One region of the Streptococcus sp. 27098_8_82 genome, then DNA from elsewhere that is predicted to be linked to it. Evidence: predicted binding sites of a transcription regulator. Region 1 holds the regulator's gene; each other region holds the start of a gene.

Region 1 (3,097 bases):
AAAATTCACTCCAAAGGTTAGGAAGAACTCTAATTTTTGGAGTTTTTTTATATCAATTCTTGCTGATTTTGACTCTTTTTCCGAATTATAAGGTAAGGAGGTTTCTATGTATAGCATTTCATTTCAAGATGATATTAGCATGATGCCGCGGGAGCGTTTGATGAGAGAAGGGGCTGAAAAACTCAGTAACCAAGAGCTTCTATCAATTTTCCTCAGGACAGGCAACAAAAAAGAAACTGTTTTTCAAGTTTCTCAAAGAATTTTATCATCGATTTCCAGTTTGAACGATCTTAAGTATTTAACTTTGCAGGAATTGCAGACTATTTCTGGAATCGGTCCGATTAAGGCTGTGGAGCTGCAGGCCATTATCGAATTAGGACGTCGGATTAACCGAGCAGAGGTTCTGCAGAAAGAGCAGATTATGGGCAGTCAAAAATTAGCCCAGAAGATGCAGCAGGAATTGGGAGATATGAGGCAGGAGTGCTTGGTTGCTATTTATCTTAATAGTCAAAATCAAATTCTGCATCAGCAGACTATTTTTATGGGGACAGTCAGCAGAAGCATTGCTGAGCCGAGAGAAATTCTCCACTACGCTCTTAAGCATCTGGCGACATCTATCATACTGGTGCACAATCATCCATCAGGCTCAGTCATTCCCAGCAGAAACGACGATGAGGTGACCCAGCATATGAAAGAAGCGTGTGAGATGATGGGCTTGGTCCTTTTGGATCATTTGATTGTCTCTAAGGTCAGTTACTATAGCTACCGAGAGGAGACAGATATGATATAATTTGATTTACTTGAATATAAAAAACTTCTATTCATGTTGAAAAGAAGTTTATCTAGGAGTAGAGGTTTTTAAAGAATATTGACAACATAATCAAACAGAGCTAAGTCTCCTTCTCTGGAGCCAAATAAGAACTCTGGGTGCCATTGGACGCCAAGGAAAGGACTACCATCAGTAGAAGTGATGGCTTCAATAATCTTATCTCGAGGATCATAGGCAATGACTTCTAGGCCGGTCGCTAAATCCTTGATACTTTGGTGGTGGAAGGAGTTGATTTCAGATGCAGGGCCATAGATTTCATGCAGAATAGAGCCATTCTTGGTCACCATGCTTTGAGTTGTGTACTCAGCAGAGCTATCTTGCCAATGATCTTCAATATCTTGATGAAGAGTACCGCCTAGAGCTACATTATAAAGTTGGGTTCCGCGGCAGACGGTGAAAATTGGTTTATTTTGACGGCGAGCTTCCTTAATTAAAGCTAATTCAAAAATGTCCCGTTTGAGTAGATAATCATCGCTGTCAATGGTTTTCTCTTCACCATAGAATTGAGGGCATACATTCTGACCACCTGTGATAATTAATTTGTCAACAATGGAAACATACTGTTTAGCCATTTCTTCATCACCGATTGGCAAAATCATTGGAATTCCGCCAACTTCTTTAACTCCCTCAACGAATCCTGTCGCCGTATAGCTCATATAGATGAAGTGATCGTCTGGGATTTCTCTTTCATTTCCGGTTATTCCAATAATTGGTTTACTCATTGAGTGTTCAATACCCCTTTCAAATTAATGTTCATTTTTTCTCATGAAGTAGAGCAGAGTCTGCAGTTCGCTAGTCAGGTCAACGTACTGAACGACCACGTCCTTAGGTAGGGATAGATTTACTGGCGAGAAGCAGAGAATACCTTTCACACCTGCTTGAACTAAGATAGATGCAACTTCTTGGGCTTTTACGCTAGGTACAGTTAGGATGGCAGTTTGCACATTTCCTGACTGTATTTTTTCTTTGATTTGGGAAATTCCATAGATAGGAATCCCATCGCTGGTTGTGCTGCCAACTTCTGGATGGTCATCTGTGTCGAAAGCCATTACAACCTTCATTTTATTGCGCTCATGAAAACGATAGTGCAGCAGAGCCCGCCCCATGTTACCGACACCAACAATCATGACATTGGTGATAGCATTGTCGTTCAAGAGGTCAGCAAAAAAGTTCATCAATTTCTTGACGTCATAGCCAAATCCTCTGCGGCCAAGTTCACCGAAATAAGAAAAATCTCGTCTGACGGTGGCAGAGTCAATGCCAATAGCTTCAGCGATTTGCTTGGAGTTGGCTTTCTCAATCTTCTCAGCATTAAACCGTTTAAAAATACGATAGTAGAGCGACAGTCTCTTAGCTGTTGCTCGAGGAATTGTAGTATTTTTTTCAGTTTTCACAAAATCACAACCTTTCTAATTCTATTTTATAGGAAGTTTGTGAAAAAATCAACTAATTAAGGATGTTTAATGCACTAAAAAAGAAAAGAGTTAACGTTTAAGTTATGTTGCAGTTGCGAAGAGATTAGTCCTGATAGGGAGTTAAGTCTAACTGGTACATCTGGCGGTACAAGTCGCCGATTAACCCTGTAAATGGCAGCTGGTGTCCATTATAAGTGATGGAAAGTACTTTGAGAGAGTCAGGAACTGTGACGCAGCCAGAGAAGGCGAGAAGAAATTCGTCGAAGTCTTCATAGGTAAGTGTCCGTTTCACCTTATATGAGTCCAAATAGGTCAGTTCAACCATTGTTAATCCTTTCTTTGGGTTCGGTTGATCTTTTCTTCAAGTGTTCTAAGTAGAAGTCAAGCTCGTTTAAATTTTGAAGTGTCAAAACCAAAAAAGCAAAATTGCGAGAATCTTGCTTATTGTGGTGTCTTTTCAAAAATATTTCTTTCAACCAAGCTATCCATCAAGAAATAAAATTTTTGCTGGATAATGTGATGATCTTCTGATTTGAAAATATTGACCAAGCGCAGGCCTGATTTGTCAGTGATATTGATTTTGAAGCCATTCAAATCTTTATTGACGATGATTTTAAGCAAAAAACCATTTCCGCTGTTGGGAACAGATTCCAACAGACGAGAGAGTTCATAGTTGCCAACCTTGCTTTCAGCGAATGTATTGTCGCGTAAGGTGAATTTCTTGACATTTGGGTGAAGTGAATAGGTATATTCACAGTTTGCTAAGCTAACAGATGTTTGAAAGGCCATCTTATCCTCCTAAAATTTCTTTTAATTTCTTTGTAAATGATTGAATCTCTTGCAGGGTCGTTTG
Region 2 (3,097 bases), on a different contig from region 1:
GGCGACAAATCACTCTTTGGGATATAGTGAAAATGATTACCATGAGGTACGATATAGGCATCTCCCGTATCCTCAATAATGTCTGAAGCATTAAAAACATAGCCATCATCTGTTGTATAACGGCCTTGAGCTCTAGCTGCTGCTACTTCATTGCTTATTTTCGTAACATTATGACCATGTTCCTGCTTTTGACGATTAATCTCTTCCTTACTGCGAATATTATCCGCACGAGCTATATCTTTCAGATAAACATAATATTGCCCATTAACCTTGATAACATATCCACCCTTGACTTCATTGACAATATCCTCAGTCCTAAGTTGATAGTTGGGATCTTTCATCAAAAGATCTTCGCTGAAAATAGCATCATATGGAACTTTCCCATTATAATAATGATAGTGATCACCATGAGAAGTGACATAACCCTGATCAGTAATCTTGATAACAATCTGCTCCGCGTTAATCCCCTCTTTTTTGCTTACTTCGTCAGGCGTTAACTCCTCAGACTTTTGAACAGCTTGCTTACCATCAATATAGCTAACTCGATTGGATTTTTTAATCGAACTGTTTGCCTGATAATAACCTAGCTGATGAGCAAAAAGACCCACAGTAGCAATGACAACAATTCCTGTTAAGTATTTCTTATTTTTTTCCATTGAATATCACTTTCTTTTTTGATTATACAGAATTCGCTAAAACTTATCACAATTTACAATTAACTCATAATATACCCCCAAAGAAATCATCTAAATATTTTTTCTATAAAATATAGCAGAAACTCAATTTTTAACAACTTATTAAACTCATTAACTAGTTAATTAACTGGTTAATATTTTACTCCTCATCATCTAGTCTGTCAAGATTTTTTTATTAGATTGTAAGAAAAATATTATTTGTTCTTTATTTGTCCAATTGTCATAATACAAAAAAAGCTTATCCTTTCGGATAAACTTTTTTAAAAATATATCAAGCTTCTTAAGCTTTACCTTCTGAACCGAATACGTCGATACGTTCTTCAACTGATGCTTGGATAGCTTTTACACCGTCAGCCAAGAATTTACGTGGGTCGAAGAGTTTCTTCTTGTCGTATTCTGCTTCGTTTGCTTCGTAGTCGCGAGCAAATTTACGAGTTGCGTTAGCGAATGCGATTTGGCATTCAGTGTTAACGTTAACTTTCGCAACACCAAGTTTGATAGCTGCTTGGATTTGGTCATCAGGAATACCTGAACCACCGTGCAATACGATTGGGAAGCCTGGAAGAGCTTCTGTCAATTTCTTCAAGTGGTCAAGGTCAAGACCTTCCCAGTTTGCTGGGTATGGGCCGTGGATGTTACCGATACCAGCTGCCAAGAAGTCGATTCCAGTTTCAACCATTGCTTTAGCGTCTTCGATTGGAGCCAATTCACCTTTACCGATGATACCGTCTTCTTCACCACCGATAGTACCAACTTCAGCTTCTACTGAGATACCTTTAGCGTGTGCTTTTTCAACGACTTCCTTAGCCAATTTAAGGTTTTCTTCTACTGGAAGGTGTGAACCATCAAACATGATAGAAGTGTAACCAACTTCGATACACTCAAGTGCATCTTCGTAGTGACCATGGTCCAAGTGAATCGCAACTGGTACAGTGATGCCCATTGATTCTACAAGGTTAGCGATCAAGTTGCGAGCAACTTTGTAGCCACCCATGTATTTAGCAGCACCCATTGAAGTTTGGATAAGCACTGGTGCTTTCTTAGCTTCTGCCGCACGCAGGATAGCTTGAGTCCACTCAAGGTTGTTTGTGTTGAATCCACCAACTGCGTAACCATTGTCACGAGCTGCTTGGACAAATTTTTCTGCTGAAACGATTGCCATTCTTATCAGGCCTCCTCTTATTTTTTGTGGTTAAACCACTTACATTGTTTATTTTATCACTTTTTCACTGAAATTGCTAGTTTTTCCTGAAATTTTAAAGAATTACAGGTAGACCCTTAGCCTTTTTAAGCGTCTCTATCGCAAAAAGAAAAAGCTGGCCGAAGCCAGCTTACTTGATGCGGAGAGAGGGACTTGAACCCTCACGACCTAAAGCGGTCACAGGATCCTTAGTCCTGCGCGTCTGCCAATTCCGCCATCCCCGCGATTGAGTACCTTACTAGTATAACAGGACAGCTAAGGCTTGTCAAGAAAATTTTTGACTTTATTTCAAAAAATCAACTTTCTACTCAATCAGCAAATCTAAGAAATCTAAGCGAAAATGAAGCTAAGGCAGGAACATAGAAAACTCAAGGTTGCTGAGTCGCAATAAAGACAGCCACCGTTTGGTCGGGATCGTATTTTTCAAAGTCAATAGTGTAGTCCCGATGAAGCTCACCTGATTCTTCTGCCTGCCAAATCCTCTGCCAAGCATGAAGAATCGCTTGCGGATCCTCCTTATCCGCTTCAAAGACTTGATAGGTCTGCTCGGATGTGTCAAAATCATAGACTTCCCCATCTGTCAAACGGCAGATAGAGAGGCTGTAGTCTCCTTTGTAATCATTGGCATAGTCATGATAGACGGCATAAACCGGCTCCCCCTCAGCAAAAGCTTCTTTCACAGCTCCCTCTTGTTGCTGCCAGAGAGCTTGGATTTTTTCTATACAATGCTCATCTTGAAAATTATTAGTACGAATACTAGCTAAAATGTTTAGAAACATCTTCTTCCCTCCTTTTATTTTTCATTATAACATTTCTCTAGAAAAATCGCTTATCCTAGAAAAAGCAAGTCTATCTCTCCTGGCTCTTTTCTACCGCTGCTGTGACAAATGCCCTATAAAGACCTTCAGGTCGGTTCGGTCGGCTGGAAAGCTCTGGGTGATACTGACAAGCAACGAAGAATTTGTTTTCTGGGATTTCTACTATTTCGACCAAGCGATTGTCTGGTGAAACTCCTGAAAATACAAATCCGACCGCCTCAAACTGCTCGCGGAAAGCATTGTTAAACTCATAGCGATGGCGGTGACGGCGCTGCACGACTTCTTGATGGTCGTAAGCTGCTGCTGCCTTAGAGCCAGGCTTAAGCTTAGAAGGATAGAGCCCCAGTCTCAGCGTCCCACCCAAGTCTTCGACATCAATCTGA
Region 3 (3,097 bases), on a different contig from region 1:
TCGCTTTGATTCACCACTCTATGAGTCTGGAGCTGGCTATATCGTTTACAATCCTTATCGTCAGCAATACACTACTCAAGATATCTTGGATGTCGATACTGCCTGGGCGAATAGATTTTAATTTAGAAAACAAAAAAGAGGGAGACCTCTTTTTATGTTTAATCGTAGATTTTAGGAGTATTTCATGGGAAAATTTAAAGATTTGCTTGACAAGCAAGAAATTATTATTTTAGACGGAGCCTTGGGTACAGAGTTGGAAAGCCTGGGTTATGATGTATCTGGTAAGCTTTGGTCCGCTCAATACCTATTAGACCAGCCTCAGATTATTCAAAATGTGCATGAAAGCTATGTGAGAGCTGGCAGTGATATCATCACTACGTCCAGTTATCAGGCCAGTATTCCAGCTTTTGTCGAGGCTGGACTAACTCCTGAAAAGTCTTATGATCTTTTGAAAGAGACAGTCTTCTTAGCACGGAAGGCAATCGAAAATACCTGGCAAGCCTTATCTCCAGAAGAGAAGAACCAGAGACCCCGTCTTCTGGTTGCAGGATCGGTAGGGCCTTATGCTGCCTATTTAGCTGATGGTTCGGAGTATACGGGAGACTACCAGCTGAGTGAAGAAGAGTTTCAAGATTTTCACCGTCCACGCATCCAAGCTTTATTGGAAGCTGGGAGTGACTTGTTAGCTATTGAAACGATTCCAAATGGAGCAGAAGCGGAAGCAATCCTCCGACTTTTAGCTGAGGAATTTCCGCAAGCTGAGGCTTATTTGTCCTTTGTCGCCCAGTCGGAGAATGCTATATCAGATGGCACTAAGATTGAGGAATTAGGAAACTTGGCTCAAGAAAGCCCACAAGTCCTGACAGTTGGTTTTAACTGTACAGCTCCACATTTAATTGCTCCGTTATTAGATGGGCTTAGACAAGTGTGCAACAAACCTTTTCTGACCTATCCAAACTCTGGCGAAACTTATAATGGCTTGACCAAGATATGGCATAATGATCCAGAGCAGGAGCGGAGCTTGCTGGAAAATAGCAAACTTTGGCAAAATCAAGGTGTACGGCTTTTTGGTGGTTGCTGTCGAACACAGCCAGAAGATATTGCTCAGTTAGCAAGAGGATTAAAGGATTGAAAAGTTATTTTTCAATCCTTTTTTAGAAAATTTAAAAAGGTTCTAGAAAACGCTATCAAAAGAAAGAACTTTGTGATATACTATACATAGTTTAAATTAATAGGAGAATTTTTTATGCCTGAATCGACATTTATCCCTAAAATTGAAGCAGCTTGCCGCAAGAAAGAAGCTTTGTTTGATACAAGCAAGGCCAAGTACGCTGTTCGTTCCATCTTTGCTGGAGCTTTCCTAACCTTTAGTACTGGGGCTGGAGCTATTGCGGCAGATTTGGCAAATAAGATTGTTCCAGGAACTGGGCGTTTTCTCTTTCCTTTCATCTTTGCTTGGGGATTGGCTTACATTGTCTTTCTAAATGCAGAGTTGGTGACTTCCAATATGATGTTTCTGACTGCTGGTACTTTTTTGAAGAAGATCGACTGGAAAAAAGCCTTGATGATTTTGCTTTATTGTACCTTTTTCAATCTGATTGGCGCTTTGATTGCCGGCTGGCTCTTTGCTAACTCGGCTGCTTATGCAGGGCTTAGCAAAGATAGTTTCATTTCTGGTGTTGTGCAGATGAAGCTTGCTCGATCTAATGAGCTGATTCTGCTCGAGGGAGTGTTAGCCAATATCTTTGTTAATATCGCTATTCTTTCCTTCGTCTTGGTCAAGGATAGTACAGCTAAGCTCTTCTTAGTTATATCAGCCATTTATATGTTTGTATTCCTGACTAACGAACACTTGGCTGCTAACTTTGCTTCCTTTGCCATCGTGAAATTCAGCTCAGCAGCAGCGGAAGTGCAAAATTTTGGTATTGGAAATATCCTACGCCACTGGGGCGTAACCTTTATCGGTAACCTCATCGGTGGTGGCCTACTCATAGGTTTGCCATACGCTTGGTTTAATAAGGAAGAAAGTAATTATGTGGACTGACAAAAAAGGATTTTCGAATCCTTTTTTTGATGTCTCCTTAAATAAATAGAACCTTGTGGACAAATTTGATAACCCATTGTTATTTGTTTGTTTAACAGATTTAGCTCAGTTTCAACCAGCAGAGATTTTTTTGTAAACCTAATAAAATTTTGGAAAAAGATAGTATGATAAAAAAGCGATTGACAGGTTAAGTTATTTTTTGTTATACTGACAATGATACTATATAAAGATAACTGACGTTTTTTTGAAAAGTAATATTTCAATCACCTGATGCGATTAAATAAAAGGTTCTGTTGATAATCTATTTTCCTAACTCTTTTATTCTCTTTGTTTTTTCGATTATCTATCATAAAAACGAGATGGCATCCAAGGCCGAGATTCTTACTTGCCATATATAGTATTATACCAACAAATTATATAAGGAGTAAAATGATGGCAGATGGTAAAATGTCGCAAGTGCTTAAAGAGGATTTAAAACAGGATGGAGTCAATGATAGCAGACTTTTTGATTTAGCTTTGCAAAATATGCTGAAAAGAGCAATTGCTAGCGGAATTGTAGAGCAGAATAATAGTGAAAGTAAAAAGACATCTATTTCTTCAATTGAAGATGTCACAAGAAACGAGGTTAGTGTGGTTGCTGAAGTTAAGCCTGCAAAACCTCCAGTTATCAAGGCTAGTGTCATTGCTAATGTCAAACCAATCACAGATCCGATTAAAGATTCTGTTGCTATTGACGGCGAGAGAGAATTGGAAGAAGAAAACAGCTCGTCCAATATCTCAGGAAACGAGCAGTCTACACCAACTGATGGAGAAGTATACTATCTCCTTAAAACTTATCGTCAATTTTCCAGTCCCGATTCCAATCCTTATGTACCTCCGATTCCTGAAAAAAATGAAGATAATCCAAGACAAAAGAAAAACCCTAAACAATCTAATAAGAAATCATCAAAATCAGATGTAAATATAGAAAATATCTTAAATGGGATTAGTGAGTTTGCTAAAAAAGTTTATGAACTAGGTGAAATCATTGAAAAAGGTACTAAAGGAATTTTT
Region 4 (3,097 bases), on a different contig from region 1:
TAAGGGCAATCGCTTTGAGCGCTTCTTTATTTTCATGATGATTTGGCCCATCAGTCCAGCCGACTTTCTCTGTATGCTGGCCGCCCTGACCAAGATGACTTTCAAAAAGTACATGCTGATTATCCTTCTCTGCAAGCCCATCACCCTCGTCATCTATACCTACGGACTGACTTATATCATTGATTTTTTCTGGAAAATGGTCTCCAAATAAAAAGAAGTTGAATTGCACCACACCCCAAAAGTTAGACAGAAAAAATCTAACTTTTGGGGGTTTTTTAAATGAAACTAACTTATGAGGATAAAGTTCGAATCTATGAACTAAGAAAACAAGGAATCAGCTTAAAGCGACTTTCAGAAAAATATGGAATGAACCTTTCAAAACTTTTGACATCCCAACCTCTTTCTAAAACTTTACTTATTACAGCACAAACCATAAAGAAAAATCAGCCAGTTTTGACTGATTTTCGTCTCATGATTAAGCAAAGATTTTATTCTGGCGATACCAAAATCTTGATCTGCGCCTTGTCCTGAGTCAGCTCGATAAAGCCTTCTTGCACAATATCCTCTAGCTTAATCTTCTTGGTCACAAGCTTGTCAGCAGAGAAATAGCCCTGCTCCATCAGCTCCAGCACCTTAGGGAAAATATGCCGGTAAGCGATAATGCCCTTAAGCGATTTCTCTTGAATGGCAAATTCATTTGGATTAATGTTAGCTTCTCGTTCCCAGATAGAAACTACCATACATTCTCCAGCCTTGTGGACAGCAGCCAAAGCATGTCCCAGCACAACCGGCACCCCAGTCACTTCATAAGACACATCTGCCCCGCCACCAGTTAAACGCTGAATAGCAGCTACCACGTCTTCGCCTTCTTCTGGTCGCACAATGATGGCCCCAAGCTCCTCAGCCTTGGCTTGGCGCTCTGGAGATAACTCAACACCATAAATCTTAGAGGCACCGGCTGCCCGCAAAGCCTCAACTATCAAGAGCCCGATTGGCCCCAAACCGAAGACCACCGCAGTATCGCCCGTCTTAAGAGCTGACTGACGGACCGCGTAAACAGCCACAGCAGCTGGTTCTGTCAAGGCCGCCTGCTCATAGCTAAGACTGTCTGGAACTTTGTGAACAATGTCTCCGTCCAAAACACAGTATTTGGCAAAACCACCGTCTGCCGCCAAACCGACAAAGTTTAGATTGGGGTCCAGATTATAATCACCGACAAGATTATGCTTAGCCAAAATGGGCTCAACTGTCACCCGATCGCCAACCTTGACTCGTGTCACAGCACTGCCGACCTCAACAATTTCCCCAGCAAACTCATGTCCTAAAGTTACAGGCGCTTTCTGGCCAGAGTAGACATGCTCTGTTTCTGTCGGAATAAAAATCGGTCCGTCCAGATATTCATGCAAGTCAGTTCCACAGATTCCTGTGAACTTGACCTCAATCTTAACCTGATGAGGTTTGACTTCCGGTACATCCACTTCTTCAATACGAACATCTTTAGCTCCATACCAACGCGCAGCATTCATTTTTGCCATAAACATACCTCACTTTATAATTTGTTAGCTTTATTGTAAACCCTTTCAGAAATCTTGTCAAAAGATTAACTACATTTTCAAAAAATAGCATACAAAAAACCAGCATCAGCTGGTCTTAGACTTATTCTGCAATTCTAGCCGTGTAAAAAGGCAGAAGGAACAGGAAGCTAATACAAAGAATCAGGAGAATCACACGGAGCCATCCGCCAAATAGAAGCGCAACCACTAAAGTTACCAAATAAACGGAAAAATTAGTAAAATTAGTTTCAATCAGCAAGGTTTGTCCTGCTTTAACTGTCACTGGATCGGTTTTCATAGGAGCAGATCCCGCACGGACTTCTGCTTCATTGGCTGCGATTGGAAAAACAACCTCTTCTCCGTTTTTGATTGCGCCAACTTTCTGACCATTAATAAAGATTGGAAACTTTCCAATAATTCCAACAAAACCTGTCCCACGTTTCACTTTGATTTCCGACATAAAAGACTCCTTTGTTTTTTTAATTATTTTAACATAACTAATGGCTAAATAAAAGGCTGTTATATTAAAAAACTAGGCTATTAGTTGTCTATAACATAAGAAACATATGGTCGCCTTTATTCCTTATCTCTTAATTTGACTGCTTGATATATGACTTTTACTATTTTCAAATATATAAACATAATAAGGAATATTTGCTGAAACATTCTCACACCCGTCTATAATTACTTTTTTATTCACTAATCACTCCATATCTATCACAATTGAATTCGTAATTACAAGTAATCGTTCTTCGTCAGAGAATTCTAGTATAAGCTCAAAATGACCCTCGCTATTAATTATCACATCAACAGAGGTTGAGCAATCTTTTTTTAATCCATACTTTTCTTTTAAATTATTAAAATATTTACTTGCATCTACAATATTATAATCAATCCGTTTCATACCTGTACCAGAATATTTAGTCATGTAATCAAAAATAGATAATTCTTGGAAAAATTTAGGCTCTAATTTCAGATTAAAAACTTCTAAATCATACTCTTGAGGAACCTCCTTATTATATTGTAATTTTCTGTTATTATAATGAACAAGAAACTCCGTAGTTTGTCCCCCTTGCTCAATTGCATATTCTCCTGTATTATCAGGTTTTAAATAAACACTGCTTGATATCTTACTATTAGCATTTTCATCCATCATAAAAATTTTACTGCTATATAATTTCACATTTGACAAATCTTTTTCTTCTTCTGCTAAAAAGTCAAAAAGTGGCTGAAACTCTTTCTCCAACTCGTACTGTTCTTTTGTGCGATTTTCTGGTATTTTCTCTCTGCAGGCACTCAATCCTATCATTATTAATAATCCACCTAGTAGGAGAATAATTATTTTTGAGGGTCGTTTCATATCTATAGCTCCTATGCTTTTTACATATTTTATTATCCACAACAAAAACCAGCCTCAAGGCTGGTTTTCTACTGATTTCTATAATTTCTCCAACTCTTCATTGAGCAGTTTTTGTGCTACTTGTGGGTTGGCTTGACCCTTAGTAGCCTTCATGAGCTGACCAATCAAGGACTTGGCCGCATTC

Evidence for each region. The regulator Rex, encoded in region 1, represses fermentation and respiration genes when NADH is low (regulators of the CRP and FNR family bind a similar motif). The targets are predictions, from matches to a motif close to TTGTGAANTANTTCACAA.
Region 2: a site for Rex is predicted at 1,902-1,919, ahead of O3627_RS07540 (class II fructose-bisphosphate aldolase). Genes of this name have one in related genera too.
Region 3: a site for Rex is predicted at 1,203-1,220, ahead of O3627_RS09985 (formate/nitrite transporter family protein). Genes of this name have one in related genera too.
Region 4: a site for Rex is predicted at 1,569-1,586, ahead of O3627_RS04570 (2,3-butanediol dehydrogenase). Genes of this name have one in related genera too.

Annotation. Positions count from the first base shown of each region.
Region 1 covers NZ_JAPVYB010000001.1:588,208-591,304, forward strand. Annotated here, with positions in the region: gene radC (DNA repair protein RadC) at 107-790, shown strand; gene O3627_RS02880 (gamma-glutamyl-gamma-aminobutyrate hydrolase family protein) at 859-1,551, opposite strand; gene O3627_RS02885 (redox-sensing transcriptional repressor Rex) at 1,576-2,223, opposite strand; gene O3627_RS02890 (DUF4649 family protein) at 2,348-2,569, opposite strand; gene O3627_RS02895 (DUF1831 domain-containing protein) at 2,686-3,033, opposite strand; gene O3627_RS02900 (cysteine desulfurase family protein) at 3,035-3,097, opposite strand, start outside.
Region 2 covers NZ_JAPVYB010000003.1:280,696-283,792, reverse strand. Annotated here, with positions in the region: gene O3627_RS07545 (pneumococcal-type histidine triad protein) at 1-656, opposite strand, end outside; gene O3627_RS07540 (class II fructose-bisphosphate aldolase) at 976-1,857, opposite strand; tRNA gene O3627_RS07535 (tRNA-Leu) at 2,035-2,120, opposite strand; gene O3627_RS07530 (GyrI-like domain-containing protein) at 2,265-2,675, opposite strand; gene O3627_RS07525 (CTP synthase) at 2,746-3,097, opposite strand, start outside.
Region 3 covers NZ_JAPVYB010000007.1:81,924-85,020, forward strand. Annotated here, with positions in the region: gene O3627_RS09975 (glucosaminidase domain-containing protein) at 1-121, shown strand, start outside; gene mmuM (homocysteine S-methyltransferase) at 185-1,132, shown strand; gene O3627_RS09985 (formate/nitrite transporter family protein) at 1,247-2,044, shown strand; partial or broken gene O3627_RS09990 (hypothetical protein) at 2,477-3,097, shown strand, end outside.
Region 4 covers NZ_JAPVYB010000002.1:249,919-253,015, forward strand. Annotated here, with positions in the region: gene O3627_RS04560 (TVP38/TMEM64 family protein) at 1-211, shown strand, start outside; partial or broken gene O3627_RS04565 (transposase) at 280-384, shown strand; gene O3627_RS04570 (2,3-butanediol dehydrogenase) at 489-1,535, opposite strand; gene O3627_RS04575 (hypothetical protein) at 1,657-2,013, opposite strand; gene O3627_RS04580 (hypothetical protein) at 2,257-2,913, opposite strand; gene gatB (Asp-tRNA(Asn)/Glu-tRNA(Gln) amidotransferase subunit GatB) at 2,992-3,097, opposite strand, start outside.